One region of the Streptomyces sp. NPDC014733 genome, then DNA from elsewhere that is predicted to be linked to it. Evidence: riboswitches for the same ligand, from Rfam matches in the RefSeq annotation. Region 1 holds a riboswitch; the other holds the start of a gene.
The links. Region 1 has a riboswitch for cobalamin ahead of cobN (cobaltochelatase subunit CobN). Riboswitches for the same ligand answer to the same signal wherever they lie in the genome.
Positions count from the first base shown of each region.

Region 1 (7,162 bases):
GTGGTGGCGCGGCGTTCGTCGCCGTGGGCGGCGAGGTCGGCCTGGGCGTGCGCGCGGATGTAGTTGTCGGCGGCGGGCTCGTCCAGCCCGGCGGCGAGCCGTACCGCATCGTCGAGCAGACCGATGACGTGCGGGAACGCGTCGCGGAAGAAGCCGGAGATGCGGAGGGTGACGTCGATGCGGGGGCGGCCCAGCTCCGCCGGGGGGATGGGCTCCAGGCCGGTGACGCGGCGGGAGGCGTCGTCCCAGACGGGGCGGACGCCGAGCAGCGCGAGGGCCTCGGCGACGTCGTCCCCGGAGGTGCGCATGGCGCTGGTGCCCCAGAGGGAGAGGCCGACGGAGGTGGGCCACTCGCCGTTGTCGGCGCGGTAGCGCTCCAGGAGGGAGTCGGCGAGCGCCTGGCCGGTCTCCCAGGCGAGGCGGGACGGGACGGCCTTGGGGTCGACGGAGTAGAAGTTGCGGCCGGTCGGCAGGACGTTGACCAGGCCGCGCAGCGGGGAGCCGGACGGGCCCGCGGGGACGAAGCCGCCGTTCAGGGCGTGGACGGCGTGGTCGATCTCGGTGGTGGTCCCGGCGAGGCGCGGGACGACCTCGCGGGCGGCGAAGCCGAGGATCGCGGCGACCTGTTCGGGCTGCCCGGCGGCCACCTCGGCGACGGCGGACGGCGCCCAGCCGGCGGCCTCCATCGCCTGGACGAGGGCGCGGGCGCGCTCCTCCGCGTCGTCGGCGGCGGTGCGGGTCGCGGCGGACTCGTCCAGGCCCAGCGCCTCCCGCAGCCCGGGCAGCGCGGACGTACCGCCCCAGATCTGGCGGGCGCGGAGGATCGCGAGGACGAGGTTGACGCGCGCCTCACCGGTCGGGGCGGCGCCCAGGACGTGCAGACCGTCACGGATCTGGGCGTCCTTGACCTCGCAGAGCCAGCCGTCGACGTGCAGCAGGAAATCGTCGAAGCCGTCGTCGTCGGGGCGGGCCTCAAGGCCGAGGTCGTGGTCGAGCCTGGCGGCCTGGATGAGGGTCCAGATCTGCGCGCGGATCGCCGGGAGCTTCGCCGGGTCCATGGCGCTGATCTGCGCGTATTCGTCGAGGAGTTGTTCCAGGCGGGCGATGTCGCCGTACGAGTCGGCGCGTGCCATCGGCGGGACGAGGTGGTCGACGAGGGTGGCGTGGACGCGGCGCTTGGCCTGGGTGCCCTCGCCGGGGTCGTTGACGAGGAACGGGTAGATCAGCGGCAGGTCGCCGAGGGCGGCGTCCGGGCCGCAGGCGGCGGAGAGGCCCGCGTTCTTGCCGGGCAGCCACTCCAGGTTGCCGTGCTTGCCGAGGTGGATCATCGCGTCGGCGCCGAAGCCGCCGTCGTCGGCGGAGGCGGCGATCCAGCGGTAGGCGGCCAGGTAGTGGTGGGACGGCGGCAGATCGGGGTCGTGGTAGATCGCGATCGGGTTCTCGCCGAAGCCGCGCGGCGGCTGGATGAGGATCAGCAGGTTGCCGCGGCGCAGGGCGGCGAGGACGATGTCGCCCTCCGGGTTGCGGGAGCGGTCGAGGAACATCTCGCCGGGCGGCGGGCCCCAGTGCTGCTCGACGGAGTCGCGCAGCTCCTGGGGGAGCGTGGCGTACCAGCGCTTGTAGTCGGCGGCGGGGATCCGGACCGGGTTCTTGGCGAGCTGTTCCTCGGTCAGCCACTCCTGGTCGTGGCCGCCCGCCTCGATGAGGGCGTAGATCAGCTCGTCGCCGTCACCGGAGGCGAGACCCGGTACGTCCTCGTCACCGAAGTCGTAGCCCTCCTCACGCAGGCGGCGCAGGAGGGCGACGGCGGAGGCGGGGGTGTCGAGGCCGACGGCGTTGCCGATGCGGGAGTGCTTGGTGGGGTACGCGGAGAGGACCAGTGCCAGCTTCTTGTCCTTCGCCGGGATGTGGCGCAGGCGGGCGTGGCGGACGGCGATCCCGGCGACGCGGGCGGCGCGCTCGGGGTCGGCGGCGTACGTCGGCAGACCGTCCTCGTCGATCTCCTTGAAGGAGAACGGGACGGTGATCAGGCGGCCGTCGAACTCGGGTACGGCGATCTGGGTGGCGGCGTCCAGCGGCGAGAGGCCCTCGTCGTTCTCCTCCCAGGCGGCGCGGTTACCCGTCAGGCAGAGTGCCTGGAGGATCGGCACGTCCAGGGCGGCGAGCGCGCCCGCGTCCCAGGACTCGTCGTCGCCGCCGGCGGACGCCTCGGCCGGCTTGGTGCCGCCCGCGGCGAGGACGGTGGTGACGATGGCGTCGGCCGGGCGCAGCGCGTCGATCAGCTCGGGCTCGGGTGCGCGCAGCGAGGCGACGAAGAGCGGCAGCGGGCGGCCCCCGGCCTCCTCGATCTTGGTGCAGAGCGCGTCGACGAAGCCGGTGTTGCCGCTCATGTGGTGGGCGCGGTAGTAGAGCACCGGGACGAGCGGGCCGTCGATGTCCGTACGGGCCGCGGGCCGCTCCAGCTCGCCCCAGGTCGGCGCGGGCTGCGGCGGTTCGAAGCCGTGGCCGGTCAGCAGGACGGTGTCGGAGAGGAAGCGGGCGAGGCGGCCGAGGTTCTCGGGCCCGCCGTGCGCGAGGTAGGCGTGCGCCTCGGCGGCGGTGCCGACCGGAACGGTGGACGCCTCCATCAGCTGGGCGTCGGGGGCCTGTTCGCCGGAGAGGACGACGACGGGGCGGTGCTGGTCCTCGGCGAGGAGGAGGTTCAGGCCCTCCTCCCAGGCGCGGATGCCGCCGAGGAGGCGGACCACGACGAGGTCGACACCGTCGAGCAGCGCGGGGAGTTCGGCGAGGTCGAGGCGGGCCGGGTTGGCGAGCCGGAACGGCACGGGGCCGCCGGCGGCGCGGGCGCTGAGGAGATCGGTGTCGGAGGTCGACAGCAGCAGAAGCATGCGAGCGCAGAGCCTTCCTCGGGGTATCCGCGCCCCGGGTGGTTCGTTGGACGGCGGGAGTTCCTGACTCACCCGGCAGCTGCCGGGCTCACAGTGGCGGGACCGCGCCGGATTCGCACCGGGCTTCCTCCCTGAGAGCTGCCCCGTGGTCGGGAAAGCCCTCGTCGCCGTCTCCGGCGTCGGCGGGCCGGCTGACCCACCGAAGTGAATGGTAAGGGCTGGTCGGGGCGGTGGGGAGGGGGGCTTGGTGGCGAGGTGCGCGGTGGGTACCGGCGCCGTGGCGGATACCGGCGCCGTGGCAGGCGGGGCCCGCCCCCGGGAGGTGACCGGGGCGGGCCCCTGAGCCGGACCCCGTACGGGGTGCCCGTACGGGGGCGACGCGGGGATCGTCCGGGGCGCGCGGCCCCCTACGGGGTGCCCGTACGGGGGCCGGCTCAGGGATCCGGCGAGGGCGGATCAGGGGCGGTACGAGGGGCGGTTCCGGGGTGTCCGTCCAGGGGCGCGGGGGTTCGCCGGGGCGCCCGGGGCGGGGCCCGGGGCACCGTCGTCCCCGGTGGCGCGTCGGTATGCTCGCGGCCATGCCGCCCTCCCCCTCGAACCGGCCCCCCGGGGCCCAGCCACCGCTGCGCGAGCGCGGTGACGCCTGCCCGGGCGCGCTGCGGCTGCACGCGGCGGCGGACGGCGCGCTGGCCCGTGTCCGGCTGCCCGCAGGGGAGTTGACCGGGCGTCAGGCACGGGCGTTGGGGGATGCGGCGGAGCGGTTCGGGGACGGCGGGATCTCCCTCACCTCGCGCGGCAACGCGGAGCTGCGCGGCCTCGGCGACGGCTGCGGCGGCGCGCTGGCCGCGCTGCTGACCGATGCCGGTCTGCTGCCCTCCGTCCGCCATGAACGCGTCCGCAACCTCGTCGCCTCACCGCTCGCCGGAATCGACCGCCACACCCCGGCCGACGTGCGGCGCTGGGCCCGTGAGCTGGACGGACTGCTCTGCGGACAGGAGTGGACGACGCGGCTTTCGGGCCGCTTCCTCTTCGTCCTGGACGACGGCCGCGGCGATGTGGCGGGCCTGGGCGGCGATGTGACCTTGGTCGCAGAACCGGCGGCGCCGGGCGGCCCGGCAGCCGCGGCGCCGGAGGCGTCCGCGCTCCTCCTCCTCGGCGGGACCGGCGACCCCGGCGACGGGTCCGGCTCCGGCGACGGTCCCGGCCCGGCCCTCCGGATCGCGGGTGCCGATGCCGCCCGTGCCGCGCTCGGTGCCGCCCGTGCCTTCCTGGACGCGGTCGAGGCGAGCGGCAGCGGCGCCTGGCGGTTCCGGGATCTGCCGGGGGGCGCGGCGCCGACCGTGCGCGCCGTCGGCGAGCGGCTGCGCGCCGCCGGGATCCCCGCCGCGTACGTTCCGTCCGGCGAGGTCCCGGCCCGGCCGCGGCGGGGTGCCGGCACCCCGCCGCCCGGCCTCGTCGAAGGACCCGGCGGACGCCGTGCGCTGAGCGTCCCGGCGCCGCTGGGGCGGCTGACCGGCGCACAGTGGCGCCTCCTGGCCCGTACCGCCGCCGAAGGGGACGGCACGCTCCGGCTGACCCCGTGGCGCGGCGTCCTCGTCCCCGGGCTGACCGCACCGGTGGCCGCGGACCGGCTGCGGGAGTGCGCGGACGCGGGCCTGGTCACCGACCCGGACTCGCCCTGGTACCGGCTCGGCGCCTGCACCGGGCGCCCCGGGTGCGCCAAGTCCCTGACCGACGTACGGGCCGACGCGTCCGCCGTCGCCGCGGCCCTGGGGCGGGCCACCGCGCTGCCGGTGCAGTGGTCCGGCTGCGCGCGCCGCTGCGGCCACCCGCACGGCACCTGGATCGACGTCCTGGCGACCGACGGCGGCTACGACGTGACCGTGGTCCGCCCGGGGGCGCCGCCCGAGCCGCTCGCGACCGGCGCCACCGTGCGGCAGGTCGCGGACGCCGTCGCCCACCGGGTGCGCCCGCCGGCCCCCGGCACCGCGCCGTGACCGCCACCGGGCCGCGCGCCGGACCACCGCCCCAAGGGCGCGCACCCCTGGTGCCGCACCCCGCATCCGTATCCCGTTTCCCCACCCCACCACCGATCCACCACACCGAGGGCACCGTGTTCGACTACGAGAAGGACGGGGCGGCGATCTACCGCCAGTCCTTTGCCACCATCCGCGCCGAGGCCGACCTCGCGGGGCTGCCCGCCGACGTCAGCCGGGTCGCGGTCCGGATGATCCACGCCTGCGGCATGGTCGACCTCGTCCGCGACCTCGCCTTCTCCCCCGGCGTGGTGGCGAGCGCACGCGCCGCGCTGCGCGCCGGCGCGCCGGTCCTGTGCGACGCCAACATGGTCGCCAGCGGCGTCACCCGTAAGCGGCTGCCCGCCGGCAACGAGGTGGTGTGCACCCTCGCCGACCCGTCGGTGCCCGCGCTCGCCGCCGAGTTGGGGACCACCCGCAGCGCCGCCGCGCTGGAGCTGTGGCGGGACAAGCTGGACGGTGCGGTCGTCGCCGTCGGCAACGCCCCGACCGCGCTCTTCCGCCTCCTGGAGATGATCGAGGAGGGCGCGCCGCGGCCCGCCGCGGTGCTCGGCATACCCGTCGGCTTCATCGGCGCCGCCGAGTCCAAGGAGGCGCTGGCCGCCCATCCGTCGGGCCTGGAGCACCTGGTGGTGCGCGGACGGCGTGGCGGCAGCGCCATGGCCGCGGCCGCCGTCAACGCCCTGGCGAGCGAGGAGGAATGAGCGTGCCCGAGCAGCAGTCCGGCGCCCGCACCCCGGGCCGTCTCTACGGTGTGGGGCTCGGCCCCGGAGACCCGTCCCTGATGACCGTGAAGGCCGTCCGGGTCATCGCCGAGGCCGATGTGGTGGCGTACCACAGTGCGCGCCACGGCCGGTCCATCGCCCGCGCCATCGCCGCCGAGCATCTGCGCGCCGACCACATCGAGGAGGCGCTGGTCTACCCGGTCACCACCGAGTCGACCGACCACCCCGGCGGCTACCGCGGCGCCCTCGACGACTTCTACGAGGAGGCCGCGGCGCGGCTCGCCGCGCACCTGGACGCGGGCCGCACGGTCGCCGTGATCTCCGAGGGCGACCCGCTCTTCTACGGCTCGTACCAGCACATGCACAAGCGTCTGGCGCACCGTTACCCCACCGAGGTCGTCCCCGGCGTGACCTCGATCAACGCGGCCGCCGCCCGGCTGGGCAGGCCGCTGGTGGAGGCCGACGAGGTGCTGACGGTGCTGCCCGGCACGCTCCCCGAGGAGGAGCTGACGGCCCGGCTGGCCGCCACCGACTCCGCCGTCGTCATGAAGCTGGGCCGCACCTTCCCCACCGTCCGCCGGGCCATGGAACGCTCGGGCCGGCTGCCGGAGGCGCGCTACGTCGAACGCGCCACGATGGCAGGCGAACGGACCGGGGAGCTGGCGGACGTCGCCCCCGATTCCGTGCCGTACTTCGCGGTCGCGGTGGTGCCGAGCCGGGTCGCGGAGCGGGACGTCCCCGAGAGCGCGTCGGGGAGCGCCCCCGAGGGTGTGTCCGGGGCGCCCGGCGAGGCGGCGCACGCCCCGGAGAGCGGGCCCGGGGGCGCCCCCGAGAACGTGTCAGGGGCGCCCGGCGAAGCGGCGCACGCCCCCGGCGACGCGTCGGGGGACATGCCCGGGACCGGCTCCGGCGAGGTGGTCGTCGTCGGCACCGGACCGGCCGGACCGCTGTGGCTGACACCCGAGTCGCGGGGCGCGCTGGCCGCCGCCGACGACCTCGTCGGCTACACCACCTACCTGGACCGGGTGCCGCACCGCCCCGGTCAGCTGCGGCACGGCTCCGACAACAAGGTCGAGTCCGAGCGTGCCGAACTCGCCCTCGACCTGGCCCGCCGCGGCCGCCGGGTCGCGGTCGTCTCCGGTGGCGACCCGGGCGTCTTCGCGATGGCCACCGCCGTCCTGGAGGTCGCCGCCGAGGAGCGCTACCGGGCCGTGCCCGTACGGGTGCTGCCCGGGGTCACCGCCGCCAACGCCGCGGCGGCCAAGGCGGGCGCCCCGCTCGGCCACGACTACGCGGTCCTCTCCCTCTCCGACCGCCTCAAGCCCTGGGAGGTGATCGCCGAGCGGCTGCGCGCCGCGGCCGCCGCCGACCTCGTCCTGGCGCTCTACAACCCGGGTTCCCGCAGTCGCACCTGGCAGGTCGGCAAGGCGCGTGACCTGCTGCTGGAGCACCGTTCGCCGGACACCCCGGTCGTGCTGGGCCGCGATGTCGGCGGCCCGGAGGAGTCCGTCCG
Region 1 covers NZ_JBIBYO010000019.1:41,064-48,225, forward strand. Annotated here, with positions in the region: gene cobN (cobaltochelatase subunit CobN) at 1-2,888, opposite strand, end outside; cobalamin riboswitch at 2,925-3,052, opposite strand; gene cobG (precorrin-3B synthase) at 3,467-4,885, shown strand; gene ACF1BH_RS28790 (precorrin-8X methylmutase) at 5,002-5,628, shown strand; gene ACF1BH_RS28795 (precorrin-2 C(20)-methyltransferase) at 5,625-7,162, shown strand, end outside.

Region 2 (7,162 bases), on a different contig from region 1:
GGCGCCCGCGTGCTCCGGGCCCCCGGCGCCGTCGCCCGGCCGGGTCTCCCGCCCGGAAATTGGGGTGCGCCGCGCCCCTCCCTTTGCCAAGCTGCCCCGATGGACCGTGAACAGATATCCCGGATCGCCCATGCCGAGCACCCGGTCAAGTCGCCGCTCGACGACGCCTCCGTCCACCGGCTGCTGGCGAGGGGCCTGCCGCGGGGGGACGAGCGGGTGCTCGACCTCGGGTGCGGGGGCGGGGAGTGGCTGCTGCGGGCCCTGGAGGCGCGGCCCGAGGCGTCGGCCACGGGCGTGGACCTCTCCGAGGACGCGCTGGCGCAGGCCCGGGAGGGGGCGCGGGCGCGGGGCGTCGCGGAACGGCTCGCGCTGCACCGGCAGCCGGCCGCGGAGTTCGTCTCCGCCGAACCGTTCGACCTGGTGCTGAGCGTCGGCGCGGCACACGCCTTCGGCGGACTGCTGCCCACACTGGCCGCGGCGCGCGAGCATCTCGCCCCCGGCGGCCGCGTGGTGATCGGCGACGGCTTCTGGGAGCGCACCCCGTCCCCGGAGGCCGTCGGGATGCTCGGGGACTTCGCCGACCTCGCGACCACGTTGGACCGTGTCGTCGCCGACGGCTGGACGCCCGTGGACGGCCACATCAGCACCCGCCAGGAGCTGGACGCCTACGAGTGGGCCTGCTGGGGCACGCTCGCCGCCTGGGCGCTGGACCACCCCGACGACCCCGGCAGCGCGGAGGCGCTCGCCACCGCGCACCTCCGCCGCTCCGAGTGGCTGCGCGCCTACCGGGACACCTGGGGTTTCCTCACGCTGGTCCTGCGGCGGACCCCGGACGGCCGCTGAAACCGCGGCACGCCCGGCCCGGCGGGGTGCCAACGCGCCGCCGGGCCGGTGGCCGTGGACCTGCCGGGTGCGGCGGCGAACCGTAGCCTGGGGGAAACGGCGCCGGGCGGCGCGGAGTGCGCGGCCGTCCGTGCGCGTTCCGCGTGCGCGTCGCGGGCACGGTGCGACGCCGCCCTGGACGGAGGATCGTGACGCGATGACGAATCTGGCGATCATCAGCGGGGGCCTGCGGGAGCCGTCCTCGACCCGGCTGCTCGCCGACCGGCTGGAGGCCGCGGTCCGCGCCGCGCTGGAGGACCGGGGGCAGGACGTCGACTCGTCGTTCGTGGAGCTGCGGCCGCTGGGCCGGGCGATCACGGACGCGATGCTGTCCGGTTTCCCCACCGGCCCGCTGGAGGAGGCGTTCGAGACGGTGGCGCGGGCCGACGGGGTGATCGCGGTGACGCCCGCCTTCAACGCCTCGTTCAGCGGACTCTTCAAGTCCTTCTTCGACGTGCTGCCGGAGGGGACGCTCGACGACATGCCGGTGCTCATGGCCGCCACCGGCGGTACGGAACGGCATTCGCTGGTGCTGGAGCACGCGATGCGGCCGATGTTCTCCTATCTGCACGCCGTCGTCTCACCCCGCGGTGTCTACGCCGCGACCAGCGATTTCGGCGCGGACACCGCCCAGCAGGGCACGGCGCTGCGCAACCGGGTCGAGGCCGCGGCGGCGGACTACGCCCGGCTGGTCCAGGGCTGCGGGGCGCGGGTGCGGCGCGACGAGTTCGAGGACGTCGTCCCGATGGAGCAGTTGCTGGGCGGCGGGGCGGCTTCCTGACGGACCGGCCGCCCGCGGCGCGGGGGGGGCCGGTCCGTACGTGCCGGGTGGTCTCGCTACGTGGCCTCCGGGCCGGCGCCGGGGTCCGCCTCCCGGGCCGCGACGGCCGGGTGGCGGGGTGCCGAGTCGGGTACCCCGGCCGGGCGGAGGGCCGCGAATTCCTTGCGGAGGACGGGGACGACCTCACCGCCGAGCAGATCGAGCTGTTCCAGGACGGTCTTCAGCGGCAATCCGGCGTGGTCCATCAGGAACAGCTGACGCTGGTAGTCGCCGACGGCGTCGCGGAAGCCGAGGGTCCGCTCGATGACCTGCTGCGGTGAGCCGACGGTCAGCGGCGTCTGCTCCGTGAACTCCTCCAGGGAAGGACCGTGCCCGTAGACCGGCGCGTTGTCGAAGTACGGGCGGAACTCACGGACCGCGTCCTGGGAGTTGGCGCGCAGGAACGCCTGGCCGCCGAGGCCGACGATGGCCTGGTCGGGGGCGCCGTGGCCGTGGTGGGTGAAGCGCTGCCGGTAGAGGCGGATCATCCGCTGGGTGTGGGACATGGGCCAGAAGATGTTGTTGTGGAAGAAGCCGTCGCCGTAGTACGCGGCCTGTTCCGCGATCTCCGGGGAGCGGATCGAACCGTGCCAGACGAACGGGGGAACGCCGTCCAGCGGCCGGGGCGTGGCGGTGAAGCCCTGCAGCGGACCGCGGAACTTGCCCTCCCAGTCGACCACGTCCTCCCGCCAGAGCCGGTGCAGCAGCGCGTAGTTCTCGATGGCGAGCGGGATGCCCTGGCGGATGTCCTGGCCGAACCAGGGGTAGACGGGCCCGGTGTTGCCGCGGCCCAGCATCAGGTCGACGCGGCCGTCGGCTAGGTGCTGGAGGTAGGCGAAGTCCTCGGCGATCTTCACGGGGTCGTTGGTGGTGATCAGCGTGGTGGAGGTGGACAGGACGATCCGTTCGGTGCGGGCCGCCAGATACCCGAGGAGGGTGGTGGGCGACGACGGTACGAACGGCGGATTGTGGTGCTCGCCGGTGGCGAACACGTCCAGACCGACCTCCTCGGCCTTGGCCGCGATGGCGAGCGTGGCCTTGATGCGCTCGTGCTCGCTCGGCGTACGGCCGGTGGTCGGGTCGGTCGTCACATCGCCGACGGTGAAGATGCCGAACTCCATGGTGACCGCCTCGCTCGGTTGCGTACTCAGGGTGCGGCCGCCCGCCCCGGTACTGCGGGACGACCGGCCGCCCGGTCTCCGGGACCGTCCGGACACCGGCCCTCGGCCCGGCCGGTCCCGGCCTCCGTGCCACCGGGCCCACGCCACAGCCAGGGTGTCATGCCACCCGTACGGCGGCATTCCGGGCCGGAGCGGGCGGCGAGCGCGGACCGGTCGCGGCGCCCGGGCGCGCTTTCCCGTCCGCTCCCCCGCACGGCGCGCCGTGCGGTGCGGGAGACTCGGCCCATGCTGACAGTGGGTTCCGTGGTGTTGGGGGTCTCGGACGTGCGCCGGGCCGCGGCGTTCTGGGGCGAGGCGCTGGGATACGTCCCCCGCGAGGAGATCGAGGACGACTGGGCGGTCCTCGTACCGGCCGCCGGGCACGGTGTGCAGGTGGCGCTGGGCCGGAGCGTGACGCCGGTCCAGGAGCGGCCGCGGGTCCATCTGGACCTCTACGCCGGGGACGCCGCCGACCAGGCCGCCGAGGTCGAACGGCTGGTGGGGCTGGGCGCCCGGCGGGTGGCGTGGGACCTCGCGCCGGACGACGCCGACTTCGTCGTCCTCGCCGACCCGGAGGGCAACCGCTTCTGCGTCATCGACACCGGGCGGCACTGAGCAGGACCGGCGGGCCGGTACCCGCACCGGCCCGCCCCGCCGGGAAGCCCCGGCGCACCCCGCCCCTCCCCCGCCACCGGGCACGGCACGGAGGCGCCCGCACGGGGGGGGCGGGGGCGGAGGGGCGGGAGACGCGCGGGCGGTTTCCCCGCCCTCGCGCTTTTCATGCGGGCGAGGGGCGTGTCCCACCTCACCGTCCGGAGGGCGGACGCACCGCCACCGCGGCGCCGGTCGGCCCGTAGGGTGGCCGGTGCAGCTGGTTCGCCCCGTCCGCCAGGCGGGTCGTCGTAAGAGGGAACCCGGTGGGAATCCGGGACTGCCCCGCAGCGGTGAGCGGGAACGACCGCCGTCATACGCACTGGGTCCGCAGGGCCCGGGAAGCGACGGCCAGTAGGTGTCCTCCTCCGAAGGACGTGCCCGCGAGTCCGAAGACCTGCCACCTGCCCGGGTGCGCACCCCGCGTGCCCGGACATCCCGGTGACCTCGTGGGCGGGTCGGCGTACACACACCAGGCGGAGGACCGCGCGGTCGTTTCCGTCCGGTCCGTCACCCCTTCGCGCTCCGTCCCGTCGCCGGGATCTCAGGGATTCATCTCGCGAAGGAGATCTCCGTGACCACCGAGTCCGCAGCCGCGGGAGCACGGGCCACCGTGTACGGCTACCCCCGTCAGGGGCAGAACCGGGAACTGAAGAAGGCCGTCGAGGGGTACTGGAAGGGCCGCGTCACCGCCGACGCGCTGCGCGCCACCGCCGCCGAGCTGCGTCGCACCCACTGGCAGCAGCTGGCCGACGCCGGTATCGGCACGGTCCCGACCGGCGACTTCTCGTACTACGACCATGTCCTCGACACCACCGTCATGGTGGGTGCGATCCCCGAGCGGCACCGCGAGGCCGTCGCCGCCGGCGCTTCCCCGCATTCCCCGCTCCGCCCGGACCCGGGATGCCCCCTTGACGTCTACTTCGCCATGGCGCGCGGTACGCAGGACGTCGCGCCGCTGGAGATGACCAAGTGGTTCGACACCAACTACCACTACCTGGTGCCCGAGCTGGGTCCGAACACGGTGTTCACGGCCGACTCCGGCAAGCAGGTGGGCGAGCTGACGGAGGCCCTGGCGCTGGGGCTGACGGCCCGTCCGGTGCTGGTGGGCCCGGTCACCTACCTCCTGCTGGCGAAGCCCGCCCCCGGGGTGGCCGCGGACTTCGACCCGCTGACGCTGCTGGACCGGCTGCTGCCGGTCTACGCCGAGGTCCTGGCCGATCTGCGGGCCGCCGGTGCCGGTTGGGTACAGCTGGACGAGCCTGCGCTGGTGGCGGACCGTACGCCCGCCGAACTGAACGCCGCCGCCCGCGCCTACCGTGCGCTGGGCGCCCTCACCGACCGGCCGAAGCTCCTCGTCGCCTCCTACTTCGACCGGCTCGGCGACGCGCTGCCGGTGCTGGCGAAGGCGCCGGTGGACGGGCTGGCACTGGACTTCACCGGGCCCGCCGCCGCCAACCTCGACGCGCTCGCCGCCGTCGGCGGGCTGCCCGGCAAGCGGCTGGTGGCCGGGGTCGTCGACGGCCGCAACATCTGGGTCAACGATCTGACCGCGTCGCTGACCACCCTCGGCACGCTGCTGGGGCTCGCCGACCGGGTCGACGTCGCGGCCTCCTGCTCGCTGCTGCACGTCCCCCTCGACACCACCGCCGAGCGGGACATCGACCCGCAGGTCCTGCGCTGGCTCGCCTTCGCCCGCCAGAAGGCCGCCGAGGTCGTCACCCTCGCCGAGGGCCTGGCGCGCGGCACCGGCGCGATCGCCGCCGAACTGGTCGCCAACAAGGCCGACCTGGCGTCCCGGGCGCGCTCCCCCCTCACCCGTGACCCGGTGGTCCGCGCCCGCGCCGCCGCCGTCACCGACGCGGACGCCCGCCGCTCGGAGCCGTACGCCGAGCGGGCCGCCGCCCAACGCGCCCACCTGGGACTGCCGCTGCTGCCGACGACGACCATCGGCTCGTTCCCGCAGACCACCGAGGTGCGCACCGCGCGGGCCGACCTGCGGGCCGGGCGGATCGGCACCGAAGGGTACGAGGAGCGGATCCGCACCGAGATCCGCGAGGTGCTGGCCTTCCAGGAGAAGGCCGGGCTGGACGTCCTGGTGCACGGCGAGCCCGAGCGCAACGACATGGTCCAGTACTTCGCCGAGCAGCTGACCGGCTACCTCGCCACGCGGCACGGATGGGTCCAGTCGTACGGCACCCGCTACGTCCGGCCGCCGATCCTGGCCGGCGACGTCTCCCGCCCCGGGCCGATGACGGTGCGCTGGACGACGTATGCGCAGTCCTGCACCGAGCGGCCCGTCAAGGGGATGCTGACCGGTCCGGTGACCATGCTGGCCTGGTCGTTCGTCCGCGACGACCAGCCGCTGGGCGACACCGCACGCCAGGTCGCGCTGGCGCTGCGCGACGAGGTCGGGGACCTGGAGGCAGCCGGTACGCCGGTCATCCAGGTGGACGAACCGGCGCTGCGCGAGACGCTGCCGCTGCGCGCCGCCGGCCGCGCCGGGTACCTGTCCTGGGCCACGGAGGCGTTCCGCCTCACCACCGGCGGGGTCCGTCCGGACACCCAGATCCACACGCACATGTGCTACGCCGAGTTCGGCGACATCGTGCAGGCCATCGACGATCTGGACGCCGACGTCATCAGCCTGGAGGCGGCCCGCTCCCACATGCAGGTCGCCCGCGAACTCGCCGCCCACGGCTACCCCCGCGAGGCGGGGCCGGGTGTCTACGACATCCACTCCCCGCGCGTACCGAGCGCCGAGGAGGCCGCCGCACTACTGCGGACCGGCCTCAAGGCGATCCCCGCCGAGCGCCTGTGGGTCAACCCCGACTGCGGCCTGAAGACCCGCGGCTGGGCCGAGACCCGCGCCTCCCTGGAGAACCTGGTCACCGCGGCCCGCACCGTCCGCGGTGAACTGGACGCCCTCTGACCGGGCAGGCCCGAGCGAACCCGAGGGGCCGGGACGCTTGCGGGTGTCCCGGCCCTGGTGGGTTACGGGAGGGGAGGGGGCGGGGTGCGGGCGGCCCGGGCCAGCAGGCCGGCGGCGCGCTCGATGTCGCTCCCGGTCGTGGTGCGGCCGACGCCGAGCCGCAGGGTGGCGCGGGCCTGCTCGCGGGTCAGCCCGATCGCGGTGAGGACGTGGGAGGGTTCGCCGCTGCCGGTGTTGCAGGCGGAGCCGGTGGCCGCGGCGACACCCGGTACACGGTCGAGGAGCTCGGCGGCCTCGGTGCCCGGCAGGGTGAGACTGAGGTTTCCGGGGAGTCTGCGGTGCGGATGTCCGTTGACGACGGCGCCGGGGATCGCTTCCAGGAGGCTGCGCTGCAGGCGGTCGCGCAACGCCCGGACATGGGACGGAGGCGGCAGCACACCGGCGGTGACGAGCTGGGCCGCGGCGCCGAAACCGACGAGTGCGGGGACATCCGGGGTGCCCGCCCGCAGCCCGCGTTCCTGCCCGCCACCGGTCAGCAGGCCGGTGACGCGGAGACCGTCGCGTACGTAGAGCGCTCCGCCCCCCTTGGGGCCGTGGAGTTTGTGCGCGGAAAGCGAGGCGAGATCGACGCCGAGGCCGGTGACGTCCAGCAGCTGCCAACCGGCGCTCTGGGCCGCGTCGGTGTGCAGGGCGATGCGCCGCGGTGCCGTGATTCCG
Region 2 covers NZ_JBIBYO010000004.1:106,071-113,232, forward strand. Annotated here, with positions in the region: gene ACF1BH_RS11865 (SAM-dependent methyltransferase) at 100-843, shown strand; gene ACF1BH_RS11870 (FMN reductase) at 1,040-1,663, shown strand; gene ACF1BH_RS11875 (LLM class flavin-dependent oxidoreductase) at 1,720-2,823, opposite strand; gene ACF1BH_RS11880 (VOC family protein) at 3,109-3,477, shown strand; cobalamin riboswitch at 3,766-3,912, shown strand; gene metE (5-methyltetrahydropteroyltriglutamate--homocysteine S-methyltransferase) at 4,088-6,445, shown strand; gene ACF1BH_RS11890 (cysteine desulfurase family protein) at 6,508-7,162, opposite strand, start outside.
Region 2: it holds a riboswitch for cobalamin, as region 1 does, so the genes downstream of both, metE (5-methyltetrahydropteroyltriglutamate--homocysteine S-methyltransferase) here and cobN (cobaltochelatase subunit CobN) in region 1, are expected to answer to the same signal.